3 regions of the Pseudomonas sp. 3B-A001-10F genome follow, and region 1 is predicted to be linked to each of the others. Evidence: predicted binding sites of a transcription regulator. Region 1 holds the regulator's gene; each other region holds the start of a gene.

Region 1 (6,523 bases):
TCAAGATACCGCCGCGCTGGTGGCTGCTGTGCGGGTCGGCGTATCTCGCGCCATCGTCCAAAGCATTGTAGGCACTGAGTCGGAGCTGCCTGTGATCACCTTGGAACCAAGGTTGGAACAAATATTGCTCAATAGTCTGCAGAAGGCAGGACAAGGCTCGGAAGAGGGCGTTCTGCTGGAGCCAAGCATGGCCGAGAAGCTGCAGCGTTCGCTCATCGAAGCGGCGCAGCGTCAGGAAATGCAAGGTCAGCCGGTGATCCTTTTGGTCGCCGGCCCGATCCGCGCGATGCTCTCGCGCTTTGGCCGCCTCGCAGTCCCTGGGCTGCATGTGCTGGCCTACCAGGAAATACCGGACAACAAGCAAGTGACCATCGTTGCGACAGTAGGGCCCAACGGCTGAGGTAGTGGTTTATGCAAGTTAAGCGTTTCTTTGCCGCCGATATGCGTCAGGCCATGAAGCTGGTTCGTGATGAGCTGGGCGCTGATGCCGCCATCATTGGCAACCGCCGCATTGCCGGCGGTGTCGAGTTGACGGCGGCACTGGATTACAAATTGTCGGCGCTGGCGCCACGGGTTCCGAACATGGAGCTCGAGGACGAACTGCGCAAGACCCAGTCGCGCATTGTCACCGCTCAGGCCGAGTTGAGCCTGCGTGGCGAAGCCGATGGCAATAGCAATCGCCAGATTTTCGCCGGGCTGCCGTTGACCGCCGGCCTGCCGCTGACCGCCGCTGAACCGCTGACCGAGCCGACTTACGCCGCTCCGGCGCGTCCGGCCCCGACACCTGCGCAGTCCTCCGGTGGTATCGATCCGCGTGCACTGGATTCGATGCGCTTTGAATTGAACAGCCTGCGCGAGCTGATGGAAGTTCAGCTCGGCACCCTGGCCTGGAATCAGCTGCAAGGCAGCCGTCCGGCGCAAGCCAACCTGTATCGCCGTCTGCAACGTATCGGCCTGTCCGGCCCGTTGTCGCGCGATCTGCTGGCGATGATCACTGATATCGAAGAACCGCGTCAGGCCTGGCGCATGCTGCTCGCGCATCTGGCCCGGATGATTGCCGTACCGGAAGTCGAGCCACTGGAAGAGGGCGGTATCATTGCCATGGTCGGTCCTGCCGGCATGGGCAAGACCACTACACTCGCCAAGCTGGCCGCGCGTTATGTGCTGAAATACGGCGCGCAGAATGTCGCGCTGGTGAGCATGGACAGTTTCCGTATCGGCGCTCAGGAACAACTGAAGACGCTGGGCCGCATTCTCAATGTGCCAGTGACCCACGTCGATCCGGGCCAATCGCTGGTGCAAGCGCTGGATCCACTGCTGCGCAAACGCGTGGTATTGATCGATACTGCCGGCCTGCAAGCCAGCGATCCGGCCCTGCGCATGCAGCTGGAAAGTCTGGCCGGGCGTGGCATTCGTTCAAAAAATTATCTGGTCTTGGCAACCACCAGCCAGAAACAGGTTCTAACCGCCGCTTATCACAGTTACAAGCGTTGCGGGCTTGCCGGCTGCATCCTGACTAAACTGGATGAAACGGCCAGCCTTGGCGAAGTGTTGAGCCTGGCGATCAGTCATGAATTGCCGGTCGCGTACCTGACCGATGGCCCACGGATTCCGGATGATTTGCATCTGCCGCGCCGTCATCAACTGGTCAGCCGCGCCGTCAGCGTGCAAATGCAGGAAGAACCCAGCGAAGAAGCCATGGCTGACATGTTCGCTGATATCTATCACAGCCCGACCAAGCAGGTAGGCTGAGGTATTCATGAACAGTTTTTGTACCTACATCGATGGTCTGCCATGCATTGTTCCGGTTGTGAACGCGCAGCCAGTAATGTGGCCTCCGTCTATGCAAGACAAGGTAAAGAAATAACATGGGCAGCATGCATCCCGTACAGGTGATCGCGGTGACCGGCGGCAAAGGTGGCGTCGGCAAGACTAACGTGTCAGTGAACTTGTCGCTGGCGCTGGCAGAGCTTGGCCGTCGGGTCATGCTGCTGGACGCCGACCTGGGTCTGGCGAACGTTGACGTATTGTTGGGGCTGACCCCTAAACGCACGCTGGCCGACGTCATCGAAGGCCGGTGCGAGCTGCGCGACGTGCTGTTGCAAGGCCCCGGTGGCATTCGCATCGTGCCGGCGGCGTCCGGCACCCAGAGCATGGTGCACCTGAGCCCGGCGCAACATGCCGGCCTGATTCAGGCGTTCAGCGACATCGGCGACAATCTCGATGTACTGGTGATCGATACCGCTGCGGGTATTGGTGACTCGGTAGTCAGTTTTGTTCGCGCCGCGCAAGAAGTGTTGCTGGTGGTCTGCGATGAGCCGACCTCGATCACTGACGCCTACGCGCTGATCAAACTGCTCAACCGCGATTACGGCATGAACCGCTTCCGCGTCCTCGCCAACATGGCGCAGAGCCCGCAGGAAGGGCGCAACCTGTTCGCCAAGTTGACCAAGGTCACGGATCGCTTCCTTGACGTGGCCCTACAATACGTCGGCGCCGTGCCTTACGACGAAAGCGTGCGTAAAGCGGTGCAGAAGCAGCGCGCGGTGTACGAAGCCTTTCCGCGTTCCAAGTGCGCGCTGGCGTTCAAGGCGATCGCGCAGAAGGTCGACACCTGGCCGCTGCCCGCCAACCCGCGTGGCCACCTTGAGTTTTTCGTCGAGCGCCTCGTGCAGCAAACGGCAGGGCCCGTGCTATGACCGCAAGCGGTATGAACTACTACAAGAAGTCGGCACGTGACGCGCAGTACGAGTTGATCGAGCGTTACGCGCCACTGGTCAAACGCATTGCCTACCACTTGCTGGCGCGCTTGCCGGCGAGTGTGCAGGTCGAAGACCTGATCCAGGCCGGGATGATCGGCCTGCTTGAAGTCTCGACCAAATACGACGCCAGCAAAGGCGCCAGTTTCGAAACGTACGCGGGCATACGAATCCGCGGCGCGATGCTCGACGAAGTGCGCAAAGGGGACTGGGCGCCACGCTCGGTTCACCGCAATACCCGTATGGTCAGCGACGCGATTCGCTCAATTGAAGCTAAAACCGGCCGTGATGCTAAAGATCACGAGGTTGCGGCCGAACTCCAATTGAGTCTCGACGATTACTACGGGATTTTGAATGACACCTTGGGCAGTCGCCTGTTCAGTTTCGACGACCTGTTGCAGGACGGCGAACACGAAGGGCTGCACGAGGATGGCGCGAGTGCTCATATGGAGCCGTCACGCGATCTGGAAGATGAACGTTTCCAGGCAGCGTTGGCGGACGCGATTGCCAATTTGCCGGAGCGTGAGCGACTGGTGTTGGCGCTGTACTACGACGAAGAGCTGAACCTCAAGGAGATCGGTGAAGTCCTTGGCGTCAGTGAATCGCGGGTCAGCCAGTTACACAGCCAGTGCGCGGCCCGTTTGCGGGGGCGTTTGGGGGAGTGGCGAGCGCGCTGAAGGCAGTGTGGGGACACTGCGAACGAGGCTGGTGCGGTGATGAACGGCACCGGTCTTGCTCTGTTGTGCTCCAGACAGTCTTCGAGTGCTGCGCCGATTGATTGAAGTGGCGCGTCCAGGTGCTGGGCGCGTTTAAGACTGCTTGGAGGTCGAATTGAACAAAGACATGAAAATCCTCATCGTTGATGACTTCTCAACGATGCGGCGGATCATCAAGAACCTGCTGCGTGATCTTGGGTTCACCAACACCGTCGAGGCTGACGATGGCGTGACTGCCATTCCAGTGCTCAACAGCGGAAGCATCGACTTTCTGGTAACGGACTGGAACATGCCGGGCATGACCGGTATCGACCTGCTGCGCCATGTGCGTGCCGATGAAAAACTCAAGCACCTGCCAGTGCTGATGGTGACTGCAGAAGCCAAGCGCGAGCAGATCATTGAAGCCGCTCAGGCTGGTGTAAACGGCTACGTAGTCAAACCTTTCACGGCTCAGGCGTTGAAAGACAAAATCGAGAAGATTTTCGAACGCATCGGCTGATGAACGCGCGGGGGAGCTATGGAGCATAACGAATCTTCACAGGGCGATTTCGAGTCGACCCTGAAAAAACACGCGGTCGAACTGGTCGAAAGCCTTGAAAAAGGCAGGTTCGGCGACGCTGTGCAACTGATCCATGAGCTCAATCAGACCCGTGACCGTGGCCTGTACCAGGAAGTCGGCAAGCTCACACGTGAACTGCACAGTGCGATCGTCAACTTCCAGATCGATCCGAACATGCCGCAGGCCGAGGAAGTGTCGCAAATCACCGACGCCACCGAACGCCTGGGCTATGTGGTCAAGCTGACAGAAGCCGCGGCCAACCGCACCATGGATCTGGTGGAAAGCGCCACGCCGGTGGTCAACAGTCTGGCTGATGAAGCGCAGACCTTGAGCGCCGATTGGGGTCGCTTCATGCGTCGCGAGGTCGGGGCTGAAGAGTTCCGCGAGCTGGCGCGCCGGGTCGACGGTTTTCTGTCACGCAGCAGCACGGACAACCGTGCGGTGTCGAGCAATCTCAACGACATCCTGCTGGCCCAGGATTACCAGGACCTGACCGGTCAGGTGATCAAGCGTGTGACCCAACTGGTCACCGAAGTCGAAAGCAATTTGCTCAAACTCGTGCTCATGGCCAGTCAGGTCGACCGCTTTGCGGGCATCGAACATGACCGCGCCGCGATGCTTGCAGAAAAAGATCCACAAAAACATCTCTCGCAGGGTGAAGGTCCGCAGATTCATGCCGATAAACGAGAAGACGTTGTGTCCGGTCAGGACGATGTGGACGATTTGTTATCCAGCCTCGGATTCTAGAGTTGTGGAATTTTAGGTTTTTTGGGTTTTTAGACCTGTAGGAGCACCCCATTAATGAGCTTCGGCGCCGATGAAGAGATCCTTCAGGATTTCCTGGTTGAGGCCGGCGAGATTCTTGAGCAACTGTCCGAACAACTGGTCGAGCTGGAAAGCCGTCCGGATGACGCAGATCTGCTCAACGCAATTTTTCGCGGTTTCCACACTGTAAAAGGGGGCGCCGGCTTCCTTCAGCTCAACGAGCTGGTGGAGTGCTGTCACATCGCCGAAAACGTGTTCGACATCCTGCGCAAGGGTGAGCGTCGCGTTGATGCAGAACTGATGGACGTTGTCCTCGAAGCACTGGACGCGGTGAACAGCATGTTCAGCGAAGTCCGTGAGCGTGCACCGATCACCGCCGCTACCCCGGAACTGCTGGCCGCCCTGGCGCGTCTGGCCGAACCGCAATCGGCGGATGCCGCCCCGGCATCGCCGGTAGCCGAGATGATCGAAGACCTGGTCGTCGAAGGCGACGCGTCGGGCGACATCACCGATAACGAATTTGAACAACTGCTGGACTCGCTGAACGCCGTCAAGGCTGAAGCTGAAGCCCCGGCCGCTGTTGCACCTGCGCAAACGGCCGCTGAAGCCGCGAGCGACGAAATCACTGACGCCGAGTTCGAGTCGTTGCTCGATCAGTTGCATGGCAAAGGCCAGTTCGCGGCGGATGCCGTGGCACCGACCGCAGCGGCTCCAGCAGCCCCGGCGGCGGGCGACAGCTCGGATATCACCGACGACGAATTCGAAGCCCTGCTCGATCAACTGCATGGCAAGGGCAACTTTGCCGTTGAAGCACTGGAATCGGCGATCGCCTCGGCACCGGCTGCCGGCAGCGATCTGATCAGCGATCACGAGTTCGAATCGCTGCTCGACGAATTGCACGGCAAAGGCAAGTTCACTGACGTTGGCGCCGCGACTGCCGGCGCTGCTTCCACGGTGGCTGCGCCGGCCGCCAAGGCTGCGGCCGCTCCGGCTGCAGCACCGAAGGCAGCTCCCAAGCCTGAGCCGAAAGCCGAAGCGCCGAAACCGGCTGCCGCTGCTGCACCGGCTCCGGCCCGTGCTGCCGCCGCACCGCCGCCAGAAAAACCGGCGAGCGAAGCGGAAACCACGGTACGGGTTGATACCGCGCGTCTCGACGAAATCATGAACATGGTCGGCGAGCTGGTGCTGGTGCGTAACCGTCTGGTGCGCCTGGGCCTCAACAGCGGCGACGAAGCCATGTCCAAGGCCGTGTCGAACCTCGACGTGGTCACGGCTGACTTGCAGACCGCGGTGATGAAGACGCGGATGCAGCCGATCAAGAAGGTCTTCGGGCGCTTCCCGCGTCTGGTTCGCGACTTGGCTCGTCAGCTGAAGAAAGAGATCAACCTGGAACTGGTGGGCGAAGAAACCGACCTCGACAAAAACCTTGTCGAGGCCCTGGCCGACCCGCTGGTCCACTTGGTGCGCAACGCGGTCGACCACGGCATCGAGTCGCCGGAAGAGCGCGAGGCATCGGGCAAGGCCCGTGGCGGTCGTGTTGTTCTGGCCGCCGAGCAGGAAGGCGACCACATCCTGTTGTCGATTTCCGATGACGGCAAAGGCATGGACCCGAACGTCCTGCGCGCCATCGCGGTAAAGCGCGGCGTGATGGACAAGGACGCAGCCGATCGCCTGAGCGATACCGAGTGCTACAACCTGATCTTCGCCCCGGGTTTCTCGACCAA
Region 2 (6,523 bases), on a different contig from region 1:
GTTTTACTGACGCAGCATTCATTGCTGAAGATCAGGCACGTCAGGAAAGGCTCAGGCAAAACGATTTGTATTGTTTATAACCTTTGCGCACAGGCGGTAACGCTGCTGGGACGGGCATGAAAGATGAGTCGTAGCCACAGATGCCAAGATCAGGAACAGGCTTCAATCAGACGCAAACAAACAATCATGCAAAAAGGGCGGCCATGTCTCGATGACAAGGCCGCCCTTTTCATTACGCTTCAGACCAGAACGCTTAGAACAGCTTGCGGCCCTTGTTGGCAGCAATGCGCATGCGCAGCGCGTTGAGCTTGATGAAGCCCGCGGCATCAGCCTGGTTGTAAGCACCGCCGTCTTCTTCGAAGGTCGCGATGTTGGAATCGAACAGCGAATCGTCGGACTTGCGGCCGGTAACGATCACGTTGCCTTTGTACAACTTCAGGCGCACAACGCCGTTCACGTTGACCTGCGAAGCGTCGATCATCTGCTGCAGCATCAGACGCTCTGGGCTCCACCAGTAACCGGTGTAGATCAGGCTGGCGTATTTCGGCATCAGCTCGTCTTTGAGGTGAGCGACTTCGCGGTCCAGGGTGATCGATTCGATGGCGCGGTGAGCGCGCAGCATGATGGTGCCGCCCGGGGTTTCGTAGCAGCCACGGGACTTCATGCCAACGTAACGGTTTTCGACAATGTCGAGACGGCCGATACCGTGAGCGCCACCGATCTTGTTCAGCGTCGCCAGCACGGTGGCCGGAGTCATTTCGACGCCGTCCAGTGCAACGATGTCGCCGTTGCGGTAGGTCAGTTCCAGGTATTGCGCTTTGTCAGGAGCGTTCTCCGGGGAGACGGTCCATTTCCACATGTCTTCTTCGTGCTCGGTCCAGGTGTCTTCCAGCACGCCGCCTTCATATGAGATGTGCAGCAGGTTGGCGTCCATCGAGTACGGGGACTTCTTCTTGCCGTGACGCTCGATCGGGATCGCGTGCTTCTCGGCGTAGTCCATCAGCTTCTCGCGGGACAGCAGGTCCCACTCGCGCCAAGGCGCGATCACTTTCACGCCTGGCTTGAGCGCGTAGGCACCCAGTTCGAAACGCACCTGGTCGTTACCCTTGCCGGTGGCGCCATGGGAAATGGCGTCAGCGCCGGTTTCGTTGGCGATTTCGATCAGACGTTTGGCGATCAGCGGACGCGCGATGGAAGTACCCAGCAGGTACTCGCCTTCGTAAACGGTGTTGGCGCGGAACATCGGGAACACGAAATCACGCACGAACTCTTCGCGCAGGTCGTCGATGTAGATTTCTTTGACGCCCATGGCCTGAGCCTTGGCGCGGGCCGGCTCGACCTCTTCGCCTTGACCGAGATCAGCGGTGAAGGTCACCACTTCACAGTTATAAGTATCCTGCAGCCACTTGAGGATCACCGAAGTGTCCAGGCCGCCGGAATACGCCAGAACGACCTTGTTTACGTCCGCCATGCCATCACTCCACGGGGTTCTACGGAAAGCCGAGGAGTCTACCGCCCAAACGCGATAATTTACAGAGGCGCGACAGCTTAAGACGACAAAGCGACAGAATCTGTCGAGAGCGCGACGATGACCGGCGAGTCAGGAAGTCGCCGCAGTATTGGCTGGCGTGCTCGCTTGCGGTGCCGGAGCCGCGACCGGCGCCACGCGCGCCAGTTTGACATTGACCCGACGGTTCTTCGCGCGATTGGCCGCGTTGGTGTTCGGCACAATGGGATATTGCTCGCCATGGAAACGCACGGTGATCTGCGATTCCTGAATGCCGTTGGCCTTGAAGAAGTCGACCACCGCCAGCGCGCGGCGGCGCGACAGTTCACGGTTGGTCAGGCGATTACCGCTGTTGTCGGAATGGCCGTCGAGTTCGATGTGATTGACCGTCGGATCGGCCTTCATGTATTCGAGCATCACTTGCAGCTTGGCTTTAGCGGCAGGATCCAGGTCAACGCCTTCGCCGGGGAAGCCGATCTGCGACTGTTTGATCTGGTCGAAATTCTGCGGTAGCAATTTCGCCACACATGTCTGGTAATCGTTGAAGGCTTTGCTGAACTTGACCGGCAACAGGCGTACTTCAGAGACACGGCCATCGCCTGAAGCACGCCGTACGACCGGGCTGCGCCCGTCCAGCAGGCCGCTGATCAAACCGCCGGCCTGGGACTGCGAACTGCTGAACAAGACGTTGCCGCTGCCGAGCCTTACAGAACCCAGATTGATGTCACCACGGCCCGGCTGCCAAGGCGCAGCCGCTGCCAGCAACGTTGCAGAGCCGCCGCCGAGCATGGCGTTGTAGGCGTTCAGACGGAATATCGCCTGCTCGCCGGCCTTGCGCACGAACTCACCCGAGCCGAAATCAGTGATCGGTTGGGTCAGACGACATTCGAACTTGTCGCCGGCGACCGTCCACTCAATGTTCTCCAGACGGGTCTGGTACGTGAGCGCCATCGCCGGAAGGCTGGCAAACACACTGAGCAAGGCTAAATAACGCTGGCGCACGGGAGGCTCCATTGGCTTCTGAAACACAAAGACCGATTCACACTATGTTTACGGCATACCTACGGGATATCGGAAGGTTCCGGCAAAACTTGATAGCGAGTGCCTGCAAGAGTCTTTTCCGGTAGCATTCGCCTCAGTTTGACCCGCCTGGAATCCCCTCATGTCCGACCGCCTGACCCTGCTGCGTCCCGACGACTGGCACATTCATCTTCGCGATGGTGCCGTGTTGACCAATACCGTTGCCGATGTTGCGCGCACTTTTGGCCGCGCCATCATCATGCCCAACCTGGTACCACCGGTGCGCAACGCCGCTGAAGCCGACGGCTATCGCCAGCGGATTCTTGCTGCCCGCCCGGCCGGCAGTCGCTTCGAACCGCTGATGGTGCTGTACCTCACCGACCGCACCCAGCCCGAAGAAATTCGTGAAGCCAAGGCCAGTGGTTTTGTGCACGCAGCCAAGCTGTACCCGGCCGGCGCGACCACCAACTCCGATTCCGGGGTAACCAGCATCGACAAGATCTTCCCGGCACTGGAAGCCATGGCCGAAGTCGGCATGCCGTTGCTGATCCACGGTGAAGTCACCCGTGGCGACGTCGATGTGTTCGACCGCGAAAAGATCTTCATCGACGAGCACATGCGCCGCGTGGTCGAGCGCTTCCCGACGCTGAAAGTGGTGTTTGAACACATCACCACCGGTGACGCCGTGCAGTTCGTCAACGAGGCTTCGGCCAACGTAAGCGCGACCATCACCGCGCATCACCTGCTGTACAACCGCAACCACATGCTGGTGGGCGGGATTCGGCCGCACTTCTATTGCCTGCCGATCCTCAAGCGCAATACGCACCAGGAAGCCCTGCTCGACGCCGCCACCAGTGGCAGCGCGAAGTTCTTCCTCGGCACCGACTCGGCGCCGCACGCCCAGCACGCCAAGGAAGCCGCTTGCGGCTGTGCCGGCTGCTACACCGCGTACGCCGCCATCGAGATGTACGCCGAAGCCTTCGAACAGCGTAATGCGCTGGACAAACTCGAAGCCTTCGCCAGCCTCAACGGCCCGCGTTTCTACGGCCTGCCGGCGAACACCGATCGCATCACCCTGGTTCGTGAAGAATGGACCGCCCCGACCAGCCTGCCGTTTGGCGAGCTGACCGTTATCCCGCTGCGCGCCGGTGAAAAACTGCGCTGGCGCCTGCTGGAGGAACACGCGTGAGTGAAGACCATTTCGACGACGAACTGGACGGTCAAAGTGGTGGTGGCGGTTCCCGTCACCCGATGGCAGCACGCTTTCGCGGCTACCTGCCGGTTGTCGTTGACGTAGAAACCGGCGGCTTCAACTCGGCCACCGATGCGTTGCTGGAGATTGCCGCGACCACCATCGCCATGGATGAAAAGGGTTTTGTATACCCGGATCACACCTACTTCTTCCGCGTTGAGCCGTTCGAAGGCGCCAACATCGAAGCAGCGGCGCTGGAGTTCACCGGAATCAAGCTGGACCATCCACTGCGCATGGCGGTCAGCGAAGAAACCGCGCTGACCGACATCTTCCGTGGCATTCGCAAGGCGCTGAAGGCCAATGGCTGCAAGCGCGCGATTCTGGTCGGGCACAACAGCAGCTTCGATCTTGGCTTCCTGAACGCAGCCGTTGCGCGCCTGGACATGAAACGCAACCCGTTCCACCCGTTCTCCAGCTTCGACACTGCGACGCTGGCTGGTCTGGCATACGGTCAAACCGTGCTGGCGAAAGCCTGCCAGGCCGCCGACATCGATTTCGACGGTCGTGAGGCGCACTCGGCGCGATACGACACCGAGAAAACCGCTGAGCTGTTCTGCGGCATCGTCAATCGCTGGAAACAGATGGGCGGCTGGGAAGATTTCGACGACTGATTGATGGTCGTCGGGTAAATCCCGCGCATGAAAAAACCGGCCACGTGGGTCGGTTTTTTTTGATTAATGCTTATAGAGCTTAAATTCTCGATCAATCCACACGACATAAAAAATCCGATGGCTCTTGTATCCCACCATCGCTACACGTTCAAAAGCCCGAAACACAAGCAATCTGACATCACCTGTCAAAAAAGCAGGAATTCCCACTTTCAGACTGTTTCTCTCAATTGTTTCACAGCCATATCGATGCCTATGCTCTCTGCGCAATTCTCTCCACGGCATTCTTCCCAAAATCCTCAGACGCTCAAGCATTTTCGACCGTTCGACGGCCTCGCAATCTTGAATGCACCCGCCATTCTGCAAATACTCAAATGAGAAAACCGGAGGTCGCGCTTCCGATGAATCTATTTCGATGGTGGACGTCCGTGCCGTTACTGTAATTGCCGCATCGCGTTCCCTGCGTTTGAACTTGGCCATTTCAGTTCACCAAATGCTCCCGGAAATACTCCTCCATCTCACAGGCGGGAATTTCTCGGCTGAACTCCCCTTCCTTGAAGTTTCTACGCCAAGGGGCTTCTTCATGCGTCAACTGACGTAGTTTCCACGCCGAAAACTGGCCATAAACGTCGAATACTTCGTTGAGCAGACTTTGTTGTTTGGCACTGAAAAGATCTGGATTGAAATCACTTGGAGGAGGAATGGCACTCGATCCAAATTGGCTGAATCTTCGATACAGATCCGGAACCACCGGCCCGTGCATCCACGCCTCCAGCTTTTCAGGGAAGAGAGCCTCACCAAGGACGGCCAGACTGAACCCTTGAGCGTAATAAACCATTTTTTGAATCTTGAGATTGGATATCTCGCCCTCATGCCCTTCCAGGCAGAGGAAATAATCCGCAACGTCCAAGCTACTCGGCATTTGAATCCCCTTCTGCATCATGCAATCCATTGCACCATCCTTACTGAAGTGAAGCGCGATTCAGGACAAGGCAGTCGCCTTCGTACCCCGTTATCGCTCGAGCACAACCCTATCCAGCCACTGTTCACTCATCCAGTATTTTTTCCGAACATTTGAAACAAATGATGCCGAGAGGCTGTTTCAATTAATTCTCCGCATAAAAAAACCGGCCACGTGGGCCGGTTTTTTTGTACCTCGACGTTGCGCCTTACAGGGCTGCAGCGTTCTCGGTCAGGTAAGCCGCAACGCCTTCTGGCGAAGCGTTCATGCCTTTGTCGCCTTTTTTCCAGTTGGCAGGGCAGACTTCGCCGTGCTCTTCGTGGAATTGCAAAGCGTCGACCAGACGGATCAGCTCTTCCATGTTACGGCCCAGCGGCAGGTCGTTGATGATCTGCGAACGGACAACGCCTTTGTCGTCGATCAGGAACGCGCCACGGAAAGCCACGCCGCCTTCGGATTCAACGTCGTAAGCCTTGGCGATGTCGTGCTTCATGTCGGCAGCCATGGTGTATTTCACCTGGCCGATGCCGCCATTGTTTACTGGGGTGTTGCGCCATGCGTTGTGAGTGAAGTGCGAGTCGATCGACACAGCGATCACTTCAACATTGCGAGCCTTGAAGTCGGCCATGCGGTTGTCCAGAGCGATCAGCTCGGACGGGCAGACGAAGGTGAAGTCCAGTGGGTAGAAGAACACCAGGCCGTATTTGCCTTTGATGGCCGAGGACAGGGTGAAGCTGTCAACGATCTCGCCATTGCCGAGTACGGCCGGGACGGTGAAGTCAGGGGCTTGTTTGCCTACGAGTACGCTCATTGATATCTCCTGGTGTAAAAACTTGAAGTTCAGGGTCCGCGCCAGCCTGCCACCCTCAGGCGACAGCCCTGTGACACGAACCCCCTTCGCAAGGGCCGACCATCATACACTGCGAATTTGGCCTGTCCTTAACGGTTTTTCAAAGCAGGCGCAGAACGGCGCTGCATTTACGGGGCCAGGCAAAACGCCAGCAAATACCGTTCGTCAGTCACGGCTGGGAATCAGCAAAAGCCTTCCGAAAGCACTTTGACAATCATTCTCGTTAACATTAAGATCCATCGCAATTGAGTCACAACCAGCGACGGTTCTCACTTATGTATGTTTGTCTCTGCACTGGCGTCACCGACGGACAGATCCGCGATGC
Region 3 (6,523 bases), on a different contig from region 1:
GGATCTGTTGCTGCAAGCGCTGCATGGTGGCGCTGCCAACGTACTCGGCAAGGTCACCCCCGGTAGCGTCTATTCGTTTGTCGACAATGCGCTGGGAGCCTGGGAACAGCGTCCGGTATTCAAGACCAATGTCTCGCAGTTTGTGCCGCTACGCGAGGTCGCGCCGCTGATCGCCGAAGAAACCCTGCGCAAACTCAAGGACTGGTTCCCGGAACCGAGCTTCGTTTTCAGACTCGACCCCAGCTACGAGCCCACCGAAGCGCTGTTCAACCCCGAGCACGGCGACATCTTCAAGCAACTGCAAATGTGCAATCGCCACAGCCTGATCGAGCCCGTGGACGCCGAACACATGTACTACGCCGCCATCAACTCCACCGGCTGCCGCCTCACCGCCCTCGGCGCCTACTACCGCGAACTCGCCATAAAAGGACACTTCTGATGCCCGTATTCATCAGCTACCGCCACATGGATCGCGCCCACGCCATCGCCATCAATAGCCGCCTGATCCAGGCCAACATCAAAACCTACCTCGACGTGCTCGACCCCGAGTCGCAGACCACCGACGACATCACTGGGGTCATCACCCGCAACATCACCGAATGCACGCACCTGCTGGCAGTGGTCTCGGAAAAGACTGCGTTATCGTGGTGGGTGCCGTTCGAAATTGGCGAAGCGACCATCAGCAACCGGCGGATCTGCTCGTTCAAGACCGGGCCGACGGAGCTGCCGTTGTATCTGGATAAGTGGCCGAAGCTGAGCACGGACAGTGATCTGAATTTTTTTATCGACGCGTATCGCGAGGAAGTGTCGAATAAACGCTCGATGACGCTGGATTCGAGCAATGAATCCTTTAGCGGCACCTATAAGCGCAACGCCGAGATTTTCCACGAACAACTGAAGAACCGGATTCGGCGCGGGTTCTGACAGACGTAAAAAAGCCGCGATCATCTCGCGGCTTTTTTTGCCTCACACGCTGGCCGGCGGTTTTGGCACAACTACTTTTGGCTCAGGCTTGCGAAACGCATACAGGTGCTGACGCACAATCCCGCCTGGCAGCTCCTTGCCAAACACGCCATAACGCACCGGCCATTCCTTTGGCGGCAGCTTGAACGTACCGAAGAGCATATCCACCAGCGGCGTGTGGATCGCGTAGTTTTTGTAGATGTAGTCCTTGTGCCGGGCGTGGTGCCAATGGTGATAGCGCGGCAGCACGATCAAGTAGTTCAGCCAGCCGCCGTTGATTCGCACGTTGGCGTGGGCCAGTACCGCTTGAACACCGACCAGGATTACATAGGCATTCAACGCTTGCGGCGCGAAGCCCAGCAGCATCAATGGCACCAGCACGCCAGTGCGGGTCAGCAGGATTTCAATGAAGTGCACGCGGGAGCCGGCGAGCCAGTCCATGTGCGTACTGGAGTGATGCACCGCGTGAATGCGCCACAGCCATGGCACTACATGGTAGAGCCGGTGCAGCCAGTACTGACCGAGATCGGCGACCAGTATCGCCAGCAGAAACTGCACAACGAGCGGCAGGCTTTGCACGCTCGCTTGCAAGCCCGGCGACACCGCCCAGCCGGCGATGTAACTCGACGAGGCGGTGATGAAGATCAGGATGAACTGCACCAGCATGTGGCTGACGAAAAAGTAGGTCAGGTCGGTGCGCCAGTGCGGGCGCAGGATGTTTTGCTCGGGATCCTTGGAATAGAGTTTTTCCAGCGGAATGAACACGATCGCCGACACCAGCAGCGCCAGCACGAACCAGTCCAGACCGAGCGAGTACGGGGTCTGCCCGATCGAGCTGACTTGTACGTTGGTGCCCCCAAGGAACACCGCCAGGCCCGATGCAACCAGACCGGTAATCCCCAGACGCTTGCGTTTGTTGAGCAGGATATTCAGGGTGCCGAGGCTGAACGAAACCACCAGACCGAGCAATAGCGTGGTGCGCGCGAACTGCTCGTCATAGACCTTGCGCAGTTCGGCTGTGGTCAGCCACTCGGGAAACAGGAAGCAGAACACCGCCAACAGGCTCAACAGCCCGAGGGTGGCTGATATATAGCCACTGACCCGGCCCTCGCCAAATTTGAAGGGAGCGTTGCCGTGCCGTTGAAAATAGGCTTTGAGTCTTTCCATTTACTGATCTTCCGTGATTGCGAAAACTGCGACTGGTCATTGCGACGCAGGCAGATACAAAAAAGCCACGGTAACCGTGGCTTTTTGTCGGTCACTGTTTCGGCGCGGGGGCCGGCACAGTGGCTGGCGGGGCAGCAGGCGCGGGCGCCGCACTCCCCGGCTCAACCGGTTTCGGCGCAGCGTCGTCGAACAGGTTCAGGCGTTCGCGCAGTTCGTGCGCCGGCACCGGTTGCTGATCGGCCGGCAGTGCATTCGGGTCGACTGGGGCTGCCGGAGCGGCACCATTCTGACCTTGATCCGCCGGTTTCGCCGGATCCGCACCTTGCGAACCTTCGATGGCCGCCTGGGCTTTTTTGGTCAACACCACAATGTCGATGCGACGGTTGACCGGGTTGAACGGGTTTTCCTTGTCGAACAGCGCTGACGAGGCATAACCGACAACCCGCGCCACTTGCGCATCCGGATAGCTACCGGCGATCAAGGCACGACGGGCCGCGTTGGCCCGGTTGGCCGACAGCTCCCAGTTACCGAAATCGCCGGTGCCAGTGTACGGCTTGGCGTCAGTGTGACCACTGATGCTGATCTTGTTCGGCACCGCTTTGATGGTGTCGGCCATGGCCAGCAGGATGTCTTCGAAGTACGGCTTCAGGCGTGCAGAACCGGAGTCGAACATCGGCCGGTTCTCGGCGTCCATGATCTGGATGCGCAAGCCGTTCGGCGTGATTTCGAAGAGAATCTGGTCCTTGAACTTCTGCAGTTGCGGGTTCTCGTCGACCTTGTTCTGCAGTTCTTGCAGGAGCAGTTCGAGGCGTTCCTTCTCGACCTGTTCGGCCATGCCTTCAACCTGCTCGGTGTCGACCGTGACCTTGTCCGGTTGCGGCTGCGACTTCACTTCCGGGTTGAGGGTGTTTTCCGGCGCCAGGGTCGGCGTGCCGCCCAGATCGATGATGTACGGCGTGCCGCTTTCGGAGAAGCCGACCGGGTCTTTGAAGTAACCGGCGATAGCGATCTTCTGCTCGGGCGTGGCGGTGGACAGCAGCCACAACACCAGGAAGAACGCCATCATCGCCGTGGCGAAGTCGGCGAAGGCGATTTTCCACGCCCCGCCGTGATGCCCGCCGGCTATGCGCTTGACGCGCTTGATGATAATCGGCTGATTATTTTCCATGACTTAGCGACCGCGAACCGCTTGTTCCAGCTCGGCGAAGCTTGGACGGTGCGCCGGGTACAAAACCTTGCGACCGAACTCGACCGCCAGCGAAGGCGGCATGCCGGAAGCCGAAGCCACCAGCGAGGCCTTGATGGCTTCGTAGACGTTCAGCTCTTCCTTGGCATCATGAGCCAGGGAATGCGCCAATGGGCCGAAGAAACCGTACGCCGCGAGAATACCGAAGAAGGTACCGACCAGTGCCGCACCAACGTGCAGACCGATGGACTTCTGATCGCCTTCACCCAGCGAGGCCATGGTCACCACGATACCGAGTACCGCCGCGACGATACCGAAACCGGGCATGGCATCGGCGATGCCGTTCACCGCATGAGATGGATGCTCGAGGTCTTCTTTCAGGCTGTACAGCTCCATGTCGAACAAGCCTTCCAGCTCGTGCGGCGCCATGTTGCCGGACGACATGATGCGCAGGTAATCGCAGATGAACGCGGTCATGCGTTCGTCTTTGAGCACTGCCGGGTACTTGGCGAAGATCGGGCTCGCGGCGGCATCTTCGATGTCGCCTTCGATGGCCATCATGCCTTCGCGGCGGCTCTTGTTGAGGATCTCGTAGATCAGCCCGAGCACTTCCAGATAGAACGTGTGGCTGAAGCGCGAACTGAACATGCTCAGGGATTTCTTGAGCACGTGCATCGTCATGTAACCGGGGTTGGCCTGGAGGAATGCACCCAGTGCCGCACCACCGATGATCATCACCTCGAAGGGCTGGATCAGGGCGGCAATCTTGCCGTGGGAGAGCACGTATCCGCCGAGCACGCTCGCGAATACGACGATGATGCCGATAATTTTAGCCATAGGTAGAAAGTACTTATTTAAGTCGGGTTCAAGGTCATATTCGGAAGTTAAAAAATCTCTTCTTCTACTTATCGGCAAAACTGCGCCAGACTATAGCCAGTTCAGGCGAAAAGCCAATTTAGCCCATGCCGGGCGCGTCTACAGTCAGTGAAGATCCCGTCCAGACATGGCTAATGAAACGAACGTCCCACACGCAAAACCGACCACGCTCGACGGCTGGGTCAAGCTGCTCGACAGCGTCCGGCTGCCCGTGCCGCAAGAGGCTCACGACAAAGTCTGTCGGGCGATCCGCGACAATCGCAGCTCGCTGCGCGACATCGCCGATCTGATGCAGGACAGCCCGGCACTGGCCTTGAGCATCATCCGTGAGGCGAATCGTCACACCCACGGCACCATGGCCGCACCGGCGGAAAATCTCGAGGTGGCGATCAACCGTCTCGGCCTGGCGCGGACTGAAGAATTGCTCGCGCGCCTGCCGGCTGAACCGCAGATGCAAATCCCCAAGGCCCTGCGCCAATTGCAGATGATCAGCCAGCACGCGACGCAACAGGCCAACGGTTTTTTCGCCAGTCGCCTGGCGCGGCTGTGGCAGGACATTCATTGGGGCAGCCTGTTGTTTTTGTCGCCGCTGTGGCCATTGGCGCTGACTTATCCGCAATTGCTCGAAGAATGGGAACTGCGGGTTATCCACAAGGGCGAATCGGCGCGCGTGGTCGAGAAGCAATTGTTCGGCGTACGCCTGCTGAAAATCGCTGAAGCGTTGGTGCAGGCCTGGCATCTGCCGATCTGGGTGCAGCAGGGTTATAAGCTGCTGCTCAGCGAGCAACGCGAACTGGTCAAAGTGCTGCGCATCGCCCGCGACAGCGAACATCCGTTGCGCCAGCAAAACCGCCTCGATGACGACCCGACCCTGCGCCGCTGGCTCAACCAGCCGGCCAACACCGTGCTGCTGGCCAATGGTCTGGCGCTGTCGGCGCAACAGGCCTGGGACAGTCCGCACAGCGAACGCTGGCAGTACCTGACCAGCCTTTATCTGCAGATTTCCATGGATGAAGTGCAACAACAGTTGCACCAGCAAGCCGCCAACAGCGCGCGCCATCATGCGATGCCCGACCTGTGGCATCCGGCGGTTTCGTTGCTGTGGCCGTGGGGCACCCGTCGTTTGCCAGCCGGCATGCTGCCCGCCGCTGCGCCAACCTCGGAAGATCTGACGCAATGGCGCCAGCAATGCGCCGAGCTATTGGCCGAGCCAAGCCGCTTCACCAATGCCATGAGCCTGACCGTCGCCGCTCGCGATGCGCTGGTCGCCAGCGGCATGCGCCGGGTGATGATCCTGATGGCCGATCGCACACAGTCCAATCTGCGCGTGAATCAAACCGCCGGGCTACCGAAAGAAGCGGCGGCGCTGAATTTCGTCGTCAGCCAGAGCAAGGTCTTGCAACGGCTGCTCGCGCAACAGGCGCAGGTGCGGATCAATCCCGAGAACAACGCTCAGTTCTCCGCTCTGCTGCCAGCGAGCCTGCGCACCCTGTTTCGTGGCGAGCATCTGTTTCTGCGTTCCCTGGTCAATAACGGCCGGGTGATCATGATTGTCGTCGCCGATCAGGGCGGCGGGCCGTTCGCCGATATCACCGTGCAAGCCTTTGGCAAAACCGCACAGTGCATCGAAAAAGCCCTGCACAGCTTTAGCAGCCGCGGCCGATGAGGCTGCGCTACAATCGTCCCCTTTGTGCTCTGGAGACCTCACATGTCTGACTTCTCTGGCTTGCCGCTCGTCATCGAGGCGAGCGACCTGCTCCCGCGTCTCGACTCCCCTGAACTGATTCTGGTGGACCTGACCAGCCCTGTCCGTTATGCCGAAGGTCACTTTCCCGGCGCACGCTTTGTCGATCCCAAGCGCACCCAGCTCGGCCAGCCGCCGGCGCCGGGACTGCTGCCGGCGAAAGCCGATCTCGAAGCGTTATTCGGTGAGCTGGGCCATCGCAAAGATGCGGTCTACGTGGTCTATGACGACGAAGGCGGCGGTTGGGCCGGGCGTTTCATCTGGCTGCTCGACGTGATCGGTCACGACAAATATCACTACGTCGACGGCGGTCTGCCGGCGTGGCTGGCGGCCGGCATGCCGATGTCGATCCAGGTTCCGCCTGCAGTGGGCCGCCCTGTGCCATTGACCCTGCATGAAGAACCGACCGCGACCCGTGAATACCTGCAAAGCCGCCTCGGTGCTGCCGATCTGGCGATCTGGGATGCGCGCGGGCCGCTGGAGTATTCCGGTGAGAAAGTGCTGGCCGCCAAGGCTGGGCACATCCCCGGTGCGGTCAATTTCGAATGGACGGCCGGCATGGACAAGGCCCGTCAGTTGCGCATTCG

Evidence for each region. The regulator FliA, encoded in region 1, starts transcription of late flagellar genes. The targets are predictions, from matches to a motif close to CTAAAGTTTNNNNNNNNNNNGCCGNTAA.
Region 2: the regulator FliA is predicted to act here: its motif matches at 2,576-2,603, upstream of AC0ZWN_RS14425 (flagellar protein MotY).
Region 3: the regulator FliA is predicted to act here: its motif matches at 4,222-4,249, upstream of motA (flagellar motor stator protein MotA).

What each region holds. Positions count from the first base shown of each region.
Region 1 covers NZ_JBQYFW010000037.1:49,549-56,071, forward strand. The annotation lists gene flhA (flagellar biosynthesis protein FlhA) at 1-400, shown strand, start outside; gene flhF (flagellar biosynthesis protein FlhF) at 412-1,752, shown strand; gene fleN (flagellar synthesis regulator FleN) at 1,869-2,699, shown strand; gene fliA (RNA polymerase sigma factor FliA) at 2,696-3,436, shown strand; gene AC0ZWN_RS25000 (chemotaxis response regulator CheY) at 3,603-3,974, shown strand; gene AC0ZWN_RS25005 (protein phosphatase CheZ) at 3,993-4,781, shown strand; gene AC0ZWN_RS25010 (chemotaxis protein CheA) at 4,836-6,523, shown strand, end outside.
Region 2 covers NZ_JBQYFW010000013.1:72,383-78,905, reverse strand. The annotation lists gene AC0ZWN_RS14435 (hypothetical protein) at 1-120, shown strand, start outside; gene AC0ZWN_RS14430 (argininosuccinate synthase) at 254-1,471, opposite strand; gene AC0ZWN_RS14425 (flagellar protein MotY) at 1,601-2,509, opposite strand; gene pyrC (dihydroorotase) at 2,670-3,716, shown strand; gene rnt (ribonuclease T) at 3,713-4,390, shown strand; gene AC0ZWN_RS14410 (hypothetical protein) at 4,454-4,867, opposite strand; gene AC0ZWN_RS14405 (Panacea domain-containing protein) at 4,869-5,339, opposite strand; gene AC0ZWN_RS14400 (peroxiredoxin) at 5,557-6,159, opposite strand; gene AC0ZWN_RS14395 (bacterioferritin-associated ferredoxin) at 6,474-6,523, shown strand, end outside.
Region 3 covers NZ_JBQYFW010000009.1:6,655-13,177, reverse strand. The annotation lists gene AC0ZWN_RS11080 (caspase family protein) at 1-439, shown strand, start outside; gene AC0ZWN_RS11075 (toll/interleukin-1 receptor domain-containing protein) at 439-924, shown strand; gene AC0ZWN_RS11070 (sterol desaturase family protein) at 967-2,130, opposite strand; gene motB (flagellar motor protein MotB) at 2,222-3,298, opposite strand; gene motA (flagellar motor stator protein MotA) at 3,302-4,153, opposite strand; gene AC0ZWN_RS11055 (HDOD domain-containing protein) at 4,320-5,858, shown strand; gene rhdA (thiosulfate sulfurtransferase) at 5,901-6,523, shown strand, end outside.